DNA from 3 places in the Streptomyces sp. NPDC041796 genome. Region 3 is predicted to be linked to each of the others. Evidence: riboswitches for the same ligand, from Rfam matches in the RefSeq annotation. Region 3 holds a riboswitch; each other region holds the start of a gene.
What was found. Region 3 has a riboswitch for cyclic di-AMP ahead of ACZ6C1_RS30960 (C40 family peptidase). Riboswitches for the same ligand answer to the same signal wherever they lie in the genome.
Positions count from the first base shown of each region.

Region 1: linked by a shared signal. The riboswitch ahead of ACZ6C1_RS13175 (M23 family metallopeptidase) and the one ahead of ACZ6C1_RS30960 (C40 family peptidase) in region 3 are both predicted to bind cyclic di-AMP.
Region 2: linked by a shared signal. The riboswitch ahead of ACZ6C1_RS06390 (M23 family metallopeptidase) and the one ahead of ACZ6C1_RS30960 (C40 family peptidase) in region 3 are both predicted to bind cyclic di-AMP.

Region 1 is NZ_JBVJAH010000006.1:17,840-21,106, reverse strand. It holds tRNA gene ACZ6C1_RS13185 (tRNA-Met) at 76-149, shown strand; gene ACZ6C1_RS13180 (PP2C family protein-serine/threonine phosphatase) at 298-1,476, shown strand; cyclic di-AMP (ydaO/yuaA leader) riboswitch at 1,733-1,867, shown strand; gene ACZ6C1_RS13175 (M23 family metallopeptidase) at 1,879-2,985, shown strand; gene ACZ6C1_RS13170 (aldo/keto reductase) at 3,107-3,267, shown strand, end outside.
Region 2 is NZ_JBVJAH010000003.1:44,002-47,268, forward strand. It holds gene ACZ6C1_RS06385 (SGNH/GDSL hydrolase family protein) at 14-808, opposite strand; gene ACZ6C1_RS06390 (M23 family metallopeptidase) at 967-1,887, opposite strand; cyclic di-AMP (ydaO/yuaA leader) riboswitch at 1,890-2,053, opposite strand; gene ACZ6C1_RS06395 (tyrosine-protein phosphatase) at 2,694-3,267, shown strand, end outside.
Region 3 is NZ_JBVJAH010000020.1:18,269-21,535, reverse strand. It holds gene ACZ6C1_RS30965 (glycosyltransferase) at 1-957, opposite strand, end outside; gene ACZ6C1_RS30960 (C40 family peptidase) at 978-2,177, opposite strand; cyclic di-AMP (ydaO/yuaA leader) riboswitch at 2,176-2,343, opposite strand; gene pcrA (DNA helicase PcrA) at 2,554-3,267, shown strand, end outside.

The DNA.
Region 1 (3,267 bases), on a different contig from region 3:
TGTCCCCTCGGGGGGAGCTGCCAGGGATATTGGTTAGGGATCGTGCTCCGGATGGCGTAGGGTGGTGTTCACCGACGCGGGGTGGAGCAGCTCGGTAGCTCGCTGGGCTCATAACCCAGAGGTCGCAGGTTCAAATCCTGTCCCCGCTACTGAAGACGAAGGCCCGGTGCATTGCGCACCGGGCCTTCCGTCTTTCCCGGACCGGCCGGCGTCGTGTGTCGCTCGGTCGGCGGACGGCGGGTCGCCGGGCGGCGCGGCTCCGGCCGGGCCGGGTGCGGCGCGGTACCGTCCGCAGCCGTGGGTGGACCCGGCAGGAGACCAGTGGTGGGGCGACGAGCGCGGGACGGCGGCGACCGGCGGGAGGGTGCCCCGCGGGCCCGGAGGTTCGTGTGCGCCCTGCCCGCGCTGTTGATCGCGGGGGGTGTGGTGTACGGCGTGTCGACCCCGCCGCAGTTCACCGCCGTACCGCTGTTCGCCGCCGCCCCGCTCGTCGCGGCGCCGCTGTTCGCCGCCCGTATGACGGTGCTGACCGGTCTGTGCGCCGTGCTGGCCGTGCTCGGCCTGCACCTGGGCAGCGGAACGCTGGGCGAGGTGCGGGCCCTCACCGAGATCCTCACCGTGGTGGTGGTCGCCGTGCTCGCGCTGCTGATCAACCGGGTCGTGCGGCGCAGTGGTGAGCGGCTCGCCTCGGCCCGGGTGATCGCCGAGACCGCGCAGCGGGCCGTGCTGCCGACGCCCGCCGAGCGGATCGGCGGGTTGCAGGTGGCGGCGCGGTACGAGGCGGCGCAGGCGGACGCGTTCATCGGGGGAGACCTCTTCGCCGTGCAGGACACGCCGTACGGGGTGCGGCTGGTGGTGGGGGACGTGCGCGGGAAGGGCATGGGCGCGGTCGAGACGGTGGCGGTGGTCATCGGGGCGTTCCGGGAGGCGGCCGAGCAGGAGAGTTCGCTGGAGGGCGTGGCGCAGCGGCTGGAGCGGGCACTGGCCCGGGAGGGGACGCGGCGGGACGGGCTGGACGCCGTCGAGGGGTTCACCACCGCGGTGCTGGCGGAGATCCCGCGCGGGGCGGAGGTGGTGCGGGTGGTGGACCGGGGGCACCCGGAGCCGCTGATGCTGTACGCGGACGGGCGCGCCGAACTGCTGGAGCAGGCCGAGCCCGCGCTGCCGCTGGGCATGGCGGACCTGGGGGCGTGGCCGGACCGGGCGCATGAGGTGCCGTACCCGGCGGGGGCGACGCTGCTCTTCTACACGGACGGGCTGTCGGAGGCGCGCGACGCGCAGGGAGTGTTCTACGACCCGGTCGCGCGGCTGGCGGGGCGGCTCTTCCCGGGGCCCGACGCGGTACTGGACGCGCTGGTGACCGACGTACGGAGGCACACCGGCGGCGGGGCGACGGACGACCTGGCGCTGCTGGCGGTCGGCCGGCCGGCCCAGGGGCAGCCGGAGCGGCGCCGGACGGTTCCGGTCGTGTCGTGACCGCGCCCGGCCGCTCGACACGCTGCGTAGTCGACGCGTGTCACTGCGCATAACATCTGATAAACCGTCAGAAGTACTGTGGTCGGTGAATGTTTCTGATGCGCGGTCAACTCGCCCGGCTGTGCCCGTGTGTGCACCGGTACGTCCGGGGCCCGTCCGCTTAATGATCACTAGGAACGGCTTGGAATCCGGAGCCCCCGTCTATTAACGTTCGATAACGCAGCGCGGTCGTCCCAGCCGTCGCAAGAGACGGCACCGTGCGCGTGCGCCGAATTCCGCAAGGGAACCGGGGAACCACCACCTTGGGGTGAATCGGGCCGAAGTGGGCCCGTAGGAGACCTTCCTGCTCCGAACCCGTCAGCTAACCCGGTAGGCGAGAAGGAAGGAAAGGAGTGCGCCTCCGTGGCGTCCAACAGGCCTGCCCCCGAAGCTCCGTACGGCTCGATCGCCTCGTTCAACTCTTCGGGTGTCCCGGACGCCGCACCTGTAAACGGGCAGCAGTGGGAAGAATGGAACCCCACCGAGGAGACCGTCCGCCCCGTCCGCGGCCGTCACCGCGTGGCCAAGCAGCGCGGCGGGCTCGCCCGTAGCTCCACCGTCCTCGGCGTCGGCGTCATCGCGGCCGTCGGCGCGGGAGGCATGGCCACCGCGCAGGACAAGCCCGCGGTCTCCATATCCCTGCCGGACGTCGTCACGGACAACCTCCCCGACGCCGAGTCCCTGCCCGGCATCGGCTCCCTGATGTCCGACGACTCGGACGCCGGTGATTCCGACGAGACGGCCCCCGCGGACAGCGGGCCGCTCACCGCCGCGTCCCTCACCGGGACCGCCGACGCCGCCGCGCAGCAGAGCGGCGCGGACGCGGGCGAGGCACTGCGCGCCCGCATCCTCCAGCAGGCCGAGCAGCAGCAGGCGTCCGCCGACGCCGCGGCGAAGGCGGCCGCGGAGACGGCCGCCGCCGAACAGGCCGCCGCCGAGGCGAAGGCGCAGGCGACCGCCGCCGAGAAGCAGGCCGCCGAGCAGGCCGCCGAGGAGAAGGCCAAGGCCGAGGCCGAAGCCGCCGCCAAGGCGAAGGCCGCCGAGGAGGCCCGGCTGGCCGAGCTCGCCGGAAGCTGGTCGCTGCCGACCTCCTCGTACACCATCACCTCCACCTACGGCCAGGCCGGCAACATGTGGTCCTCCGGCTACCACACGGGCCTCGACCTCGCCGCGCCCACGGGCACGCCCGCCAAGGCCGTCCACGGCGGCACCGTCAAGTCGGCCGGATGGTCGGGCTCGTACGGGTACCGCATCGTCCTGGAGCTGGAGGACGGTACGGAGGTCTGGTACTGCCACCTGTCGTCGATGACGGTCGGCGCCGGGCAGACGGTCGGCACCGGTGAGACCATCGGCCGGGTCGGCGCCACCGGCAACGTGACCGGACCGCACCTGCACCTGGAGGTGCACACGCCGGGCGGCGACGGGATCGACCCGCTGGCCTGGCTGCGCGGCAAGGGCCTCACCGTCTGAGCACCGGCTCGGGAACTTCTGACCCCGGCAGCTCTGGCGGCACACCCCCCGACGCCAGGGCTGCCGGTTTCGTCGTCACTCACCCGGAATATCCCGCCTCTTCGGCACGTTGGTCCACCCCATGACCTCTCTCCGCAAGCTGGGCACGTCCGACCTCCACGTCTTCCCCCTCGCCCTCGGCGGCAACGTCTTCGGCTGGACCGCCGACGAGGTGCAGTCCTTCGCCGTCCTCGACGCGTACACGGCCGCCGGCGGCAATTTCGTCGACACGGCCGACAGCTA
Region 2 (3,267 bases), on a different contig from region 3:
CCCGCCCCGGGACCTACAGCGGCAGCAGGTCCGGTCGCTTGGCCGAGACGTGGTCGCCGGACGATTCGCCGCGCAGCCGGCGGCCGATCCACGGGACCAGGTACTCGCGCGCCCACTGGATGTCGTCGCGGCGGAGTTCGAGGGGGCCGCGCGGCGGCAGGGGCGGCCACGGCTGGTCGGGGTCGGCGGGGACATCCACGCCCAGGACCTGACCGGCCCGCAGGGCGACGCGGGTGTGTCCCTCGGGAGACAGGTGCAGCCGGTCGTCGTCCCAAGCGCGCCTGTCCTGAACGGTCTTGAGGGACCACAGGTCCAGAACCGGGCAGCCGTACCGGTCCGCGACGGCGCGCACATGCCCGTTGTACGTGGCGATCTTGCCGCGCAGCCGGCGCAGCACCGGCACGCTGCGGGTGTCGAAGCCGGTCGTCACCAGGACGGTTCCGACCGCGGACGTCAGGTCGGCGACGGCCCGTTCGAAGCGTTCGGCGACGTCGTCCGGGTCGCTGCCGGGCCGGATGATGTCGTTGCCGCCGGCGCAGAACGTCACCAGATCGGGGGCGAGTTCCTTGGCGCGCGGGACCTGCTCCTCCACGATCTGGTCGAGGAGACGCCCGCGTACGGCGAGGTTGGCGTACCGGAACTCCTCGGGCTCCGGCAGCCGGTCGGCGAGCAGCACCGCAAGGCGGTCCGCCCAGCCGACGAACGTTCCGCCGGGGCCAGGGTCTCCGACGCCCTCGGTGAAGCTGTCACCGATCGCCGCGTACGACCCGAATACGTCACTGTCTCTGAATGTCGAATCGTCTGCCACGGGAGCACATCTTTCACCCCGGGATGTGACCTACGCGACCGTAGGAGAGGTTGACGGGGGGTGATGTTTGCCACCGGTCAAGATTCACCCAAGCCCGGAATACGGCTCCGCCCGGCACCGGGAGGCGGTGCCGGGCGGAGCGCTTCGCCGCGGAGGCGTCAGATGGAGACGCCGTGCTGGCGGAGGTAGGCCAGCGGGTCGATGTCCGAGCCGTAGTTGGGGCTGGTGCGGATCTCGAAGTGCAGGTGCGGGCCGGTGGAGTTGCCGGTGGAGCCGGACAGGCCGATCTGCTGACCGCCGCTCACGCTCTGGCCGGAGGAGACGGACAGCGAGGAGAGGTGGGCGTACTGCGAGTAGGTGCCGTCGGTGTGCTGGATGACGACCTCGTTGCCGTACGCGCCGCTCCAGCCGGCCGAGACGACGGTGCCCGCGCCGACGGCCTTGACGCTCGTGCCGGAGGAGGCGGCGAAGTCGACGCCCGTGTGGTAGCCGGAGGACCAGCTGGAGCCGGAGGCGCGGTAGGGCGTGGTGACACCGGCGTCGACCGGGGCGGTGAAGCCCGAGCCGCTGGTCTTCGGGGCGGACTGGGCGGGGGCCTCGGCCTTGGCGGCGGAGCGGGAGGCGCGGCTCTCGGTGCGGGTGTCGTCCGCCTTGGGCTTCGCCGGGGCGGCCTTCGCGGGGGCGGCCTTGGACTTGGCACCGAGGGTGAGCTTCATGCCCGGGTGGATCAGGGACGGGTCCTCGCCGATCACCTGGCGGTTGTCCTGGTAGAGCTTCTTCCAGCCGCCCTTGACGTTCTTGTTGTGGGCGATCTTGGAGAGGTAGTCACCGGCGACCACGGTGTACGTGCGCGGCGCGGCCTTCTGCGCCGACGCGGCCTTCGGGGCGGCCTTGGCGGCGGTGGCCGCGGCGGTCACGGCCTGCTGCGGAGCGGTGGCCGGGGCGGCCTTCTCCGCGGCGTGCGCTCCGGTGGCGCCGAGCAGCGGGATGGCGATGGCGGCGCCACCGGTACCGGCGGCGACGAAACCACGCGTGATGGGGCTGGACTTGGGACGGCGGTGCTTACCCTTCGCGGGCATGGCGATTTCCTCTCCGGCGCCTGCGAGGTGAGCTGTCGGGTTCGGACTGGAGTTGTCCGGCCGCGTCATGGACGCGACTTCACCCCGAGCCGGTCCCGGAATTCCGGGACCGGCGTACTACCTGGGTCCCCCGCTCCTGCCACACGTGGGTGGGTGCGAATTCCGACCGGCGGCAGGATTCGGCGGTCCGGCCGGATTGCCGTGACCGTAAGCGAGTGGGGTCGGCGTGAACAAGCCGCTGTTTTCTCCGGGGCATTTCCGGCGGTGCGGCGGTCATGGAATTCCGGTCACCCTCCGTGGATTACGGATCATGTATTCCCGTTCTGGGCAAGGGATTTATGAACGGCCTCCCGCCACGGACGGTCACGGTTATGACGCTGCTCACGCGGTCCGGTTCATCTCCCTTACGACCAGGGCACGTTATACCTAATCCCCCAATACGGACAGAAGCGCCATTCCTTGACGAGCCTTCTCAATCCCTCCAGACTCACGGCCGGACGGCGATCGCACCGGTCTCGACGCCAGTCGGACAAATCACCATTAAGACGGACAGGTGGAGTGGGCCACCGTGTACGCGGCAGCCCCTTCGCACCCGTGGGTCGCACCCACCCCCCGCCGGCCGGGCCCGCGAGAGGCCCCGCCCGGCCCGAGGGGCGTCTCGTGCGCCTCACCGGTCGCCGACCTGGGACAAGGGCAACGAATGTGCGACGTGCACGGAGATTGATTGCGGGACGAACCAATGTCGTATCGTCGGATCACGACATCGTCGGCGGGCCGACGCCGACCTCATACACGGAGGAGCCCCCGTGACGCAGCAGCTGCCGCAGGTCCCGTCGATCGAGCCCGAGCTGACCGGAGTGCGCAACTTCCGGGACGTCGGCGGGCTTCCGACCGTGGACGGCCGACGGGTGCGGCACGGCAGGCTCTACCGCAGCGGCCACCTCGCGCACGCCACGGGCGAGGACGCCGCCTTCCTGGCGGGCCTCGGCCTCCACACGATCTTCGATTTCCGCAACGCCGCCGACCAGAAGCTGGAAGGCCCGGACGTCGAGCTGCCCGGCGTCCGGAATGTGAACATCCCCCTCTCCGACCCGGCCGACGGCGCGGAGTTCTGGACCATGGTCCGCGACGGCGACCTCGACCAGCTGCGCTCGATACTGGCGGACGGCAAGGCGGCGGCCCGGATGACGGCCTCGTACCGCATGATCATCAAGGAGCGCACGGCCGAGCACAGCCGCGTGCTCCACGCGCTCGCCGAGGACAGCGTCCCGGCCCTGATGCACTGTGCGGCCGGAAAGGACCGGGCGGGGCTCTCCATCGCGGTCTCCCTGCTGGCCGTCGGCGTCGAACGCGAGGCGATCGAGGAGGACTACCTCAAGT
Region 3 (3,267 bases):
CCACATGTTCGGCGCCAGCTCGATCTCGGCGTGCAGCGGCCCCTTGGAGACGATGTAGCGGTACGGCGTCCGCGCCAGGACCCCGATCACGCGGCGCATCAGTTCCACGTCCGCGGATCCCAGGGAGCCGAGCGAGAAGTAGATCAACGGCGGCTCGCCGTCCGCCCCGGAGGGCGCGAGCTCCGGCGGCAGGACGAAGTCCTCGTCCGTCTCCCGTACGCACGAGTCCAGCCGGTGCCAGTGCGGCGGCAGCACGCGCGCGTAGTCGGCCGCCTCGGGATACACGTACAGATTCGTCCCGGCCTCGTGGATGAACTCCAGCTCGGGCAGGGGCGGCGCCCCCTGCTCGGCCACCCAGGTGCTGAAGTCGGCCCACAGCTCCCGGTGCGTACGGTCGTACTCGGCCCGGAAGGCCGCCCAGCCGGAATCGTCGCCCGCCGGGTAGCCGGAGAAGGCCGGCGGGACGCCCGGACTCCTGATCTCCAGCGGGTTGCAGGAGACGATGCGTACGAACGGCACTCCGGCGGTCAGCAGGGCGGGGAACGCCACCACGTTGTCCTCGACGATCACGTCCGGGCGCACCCGCTCGACGACCGCCTTCAGCTGCGGCTCGCAGTGGCGGGCGCCCGAGACCAGCTCCGTCCGGACCGGTCTGATCCAGGTGCCGAGCTGCTCGAAGGTCGGCTTGCGGAACTCCGGAGCGGTGTCCCGCACGAAGTCCTTCCAGAACCGGCCCGCGTCCTCCTCCCCGTCCGGGGGAGGAGCGAGACGGACGAGGTCCTCCTCGAAGCCGAGCGCGCTCAGCCTCACCCTCCAGGACGCCTCCGCGGCGAACACCACCCGGTGGCCGCGGCGCCGCAGCACGTCCGCGATCCCGACGCAGTTGTTCGTCGGCCCGTACGCGCTCTCCGGTGCGAACAGGACGGTGAGCCGGCGGTCGGTCACGGTTCCCCCCATGTGATCCCCCTGTGCGGTCGTCAGGCCGGGCGCACGCCACTGTGGACGGGCATGCAGTGGATGGACTCCTCGCGCACGTTCGCCCCGGGACCCAGCGCGTGGATCATCTTCCCGTCGCCCTTGTAGATGCCGACGTGCCTGATGTCGTCGTAGAAGAACACCAGGTCGCCGGGGCGCAGGTCCTCCGTCGCGACCCGGGTGCCCGCCAGCACCTGGTCCCGGGCCGCACGGGGGAGGTCGACCCCCGCCGCCCGCCACGCGGCCTGGGTGAGCCCGGAACAGTCGTACGAGCTCGGGCCGGTCGCGCCCCACACGTACGGCTTGCCGATCTGCGCCTCGGCGAAGGCGAGCACCTCGCGGGCCTTGGCGGTGTAGCCACTGTCGTCGTCCGGCTGCTGGAGCTGGTGCTGATGCAGGTGATCCTGTTGTTCTTGCTGCCGCTGCTCCTCGGCCTTGCGGCGGGCGTCCTCCTGGCGCCCCCGCTCCTCCGCCGTCAGCCGCGCCAGCAGCGACCGAGCCTCGCCGAGCTTGCGCTGCACGGTCTGCTTGGCGGTGCGGAGGGAGGCCTGGGAGGCGGTGAGCGACTCCTGCTTCCGTGTCGCCTCCGCCTGCTGCCGGGCGGCCCCGGCCTCCACCCGCTGCTCCGTGACCTCGGCCTCGCCCCGCTGCGCCCGGTGGTCGGTGAGCGTCTCGTGCCGGTGGTCGGTGAGCGCCTCGTGCCGATGGCCGGTGAGCGTCTCGTGCCGGTGGTCCATGAGCCGGTCCACCGGCGGAGCCTGGTCCACGACCGCCTGCGGGCCGTCCGGGAAGACCAGCGACGTGGTCGGAGCCGACCCGCCCGACCCGTACCGCGTGGCCGCGTGGCTACCGAGGGGGCGGCGGGACTGCTCCGGCGCTTCCGTACGCCGGGCGGCGCCGGCGAGTGTCCCGCCGGCCTCGCGCCGCTGCTCGTCCGTGGCTTCCCTGGCCTTGCCGTACTGCTGCGTCGCCGTGCCCGCCTGCCGGTAGAGGTCGTCGACCTTTCTCTGAACCTCCTCGACCGTCGGCCCCCGGTCCTGGTCACCCGGGCCACCGGACGCCGCGGTCGCGCTCTGTGACGACAGGAACGTGACCGAGGCCAGGGCGGCGGCCGTCGTGACCCCGACGGCGGGGTGGTGGGCATGCAGGGTCTGCAAGGTGCGCGATGTGCGCGGCTTGCGATGCGACGCCAAGGTCGGCATCTCCTTCCGTGGACCGCCTACCGGGTCAGCTGTCAGGTTCGGGCGGAACGGAAGGTGCCCTACGGCCGTGCCCGAGCGGCTGCGGGCCGATTCACCTCGGTCGTACGTGGTGGGTCCCCGGTTCCGAACTGCCGTGGCGGCAGCACGGATTCGGCGTGGGCGATCCGACTGGCGTGGTTCGCCGAAGAGAGAACGGACCGCTTGGGCGAGCACGCTAGCCAACCTGTGGTGGTGCTGTGAAGGTTGATGTTCGATATGCCCGATACGTATTCGTGACCTTGGCGTGATGTCGTCGACGCGGTACGGAGCGTGACGAATCGGGCCTGTTCCCGGTTCGTCCACGGCTGTCAGTGGGGCGGCCTAGACTCGATAGGCGATGAGCAGCCTCTTTGACGACAGCTTCCTGGCGGACCTCCGGAACCACCCCTCCGAGGAGCCCCCGCCGCCCGAGGACTCCGAGGGCCCCGGGCACGGCCCGGCCGCGGAGGAGGTCCCGCACGACCTCTTCGGGGACCGCTTCGACGTGCCCCCGGCCCGGGACACCCACTACCGCGACGGTGCCCCGCGTCCCGTCGTGGACCCCGCCGCGCTGCTGGAGGGGCTGAACGAGCAGCAGCGCGCCGCCGTCGTGCACACCGGCTCGCCGCTGCTCATTGTCGCCGGCGCCGGCTCCGGCAAGACCCGGGTGCTGACCCACCGCATCGCCCACCTGCTGGGCACCCGGCACGTCCACCCCGGGCAGATACTGGCGATCACCTTCACCAACAAGGCCGCCGGTGAGATGAAGGAGCGCGTCGAGCAGCTCGTCGGCCCGCGCGCCAACGCCATGTGGGTCATGACCTTCCACAGCGCGTGCGTCCGCATCCTGCGCCGCGAGTCCAAGAAGCTCGGCTTCACGTCGTCCTTCTCCATCTACGACGCCGCCGACTCCAAGCGGCTGATGGCGCTGGTCTGCCGCGATCTCGACCTCGACCCCAAGCGCTTCCCGCCGAAGTCGTTCAGCGCCAAGATCTCGAACCTGAAGAACGAGCTGATCGACGAGGAGGCCTTCGCCGACCAGGCCGCCGACGGGTTCGAGAAGACGCTCGCC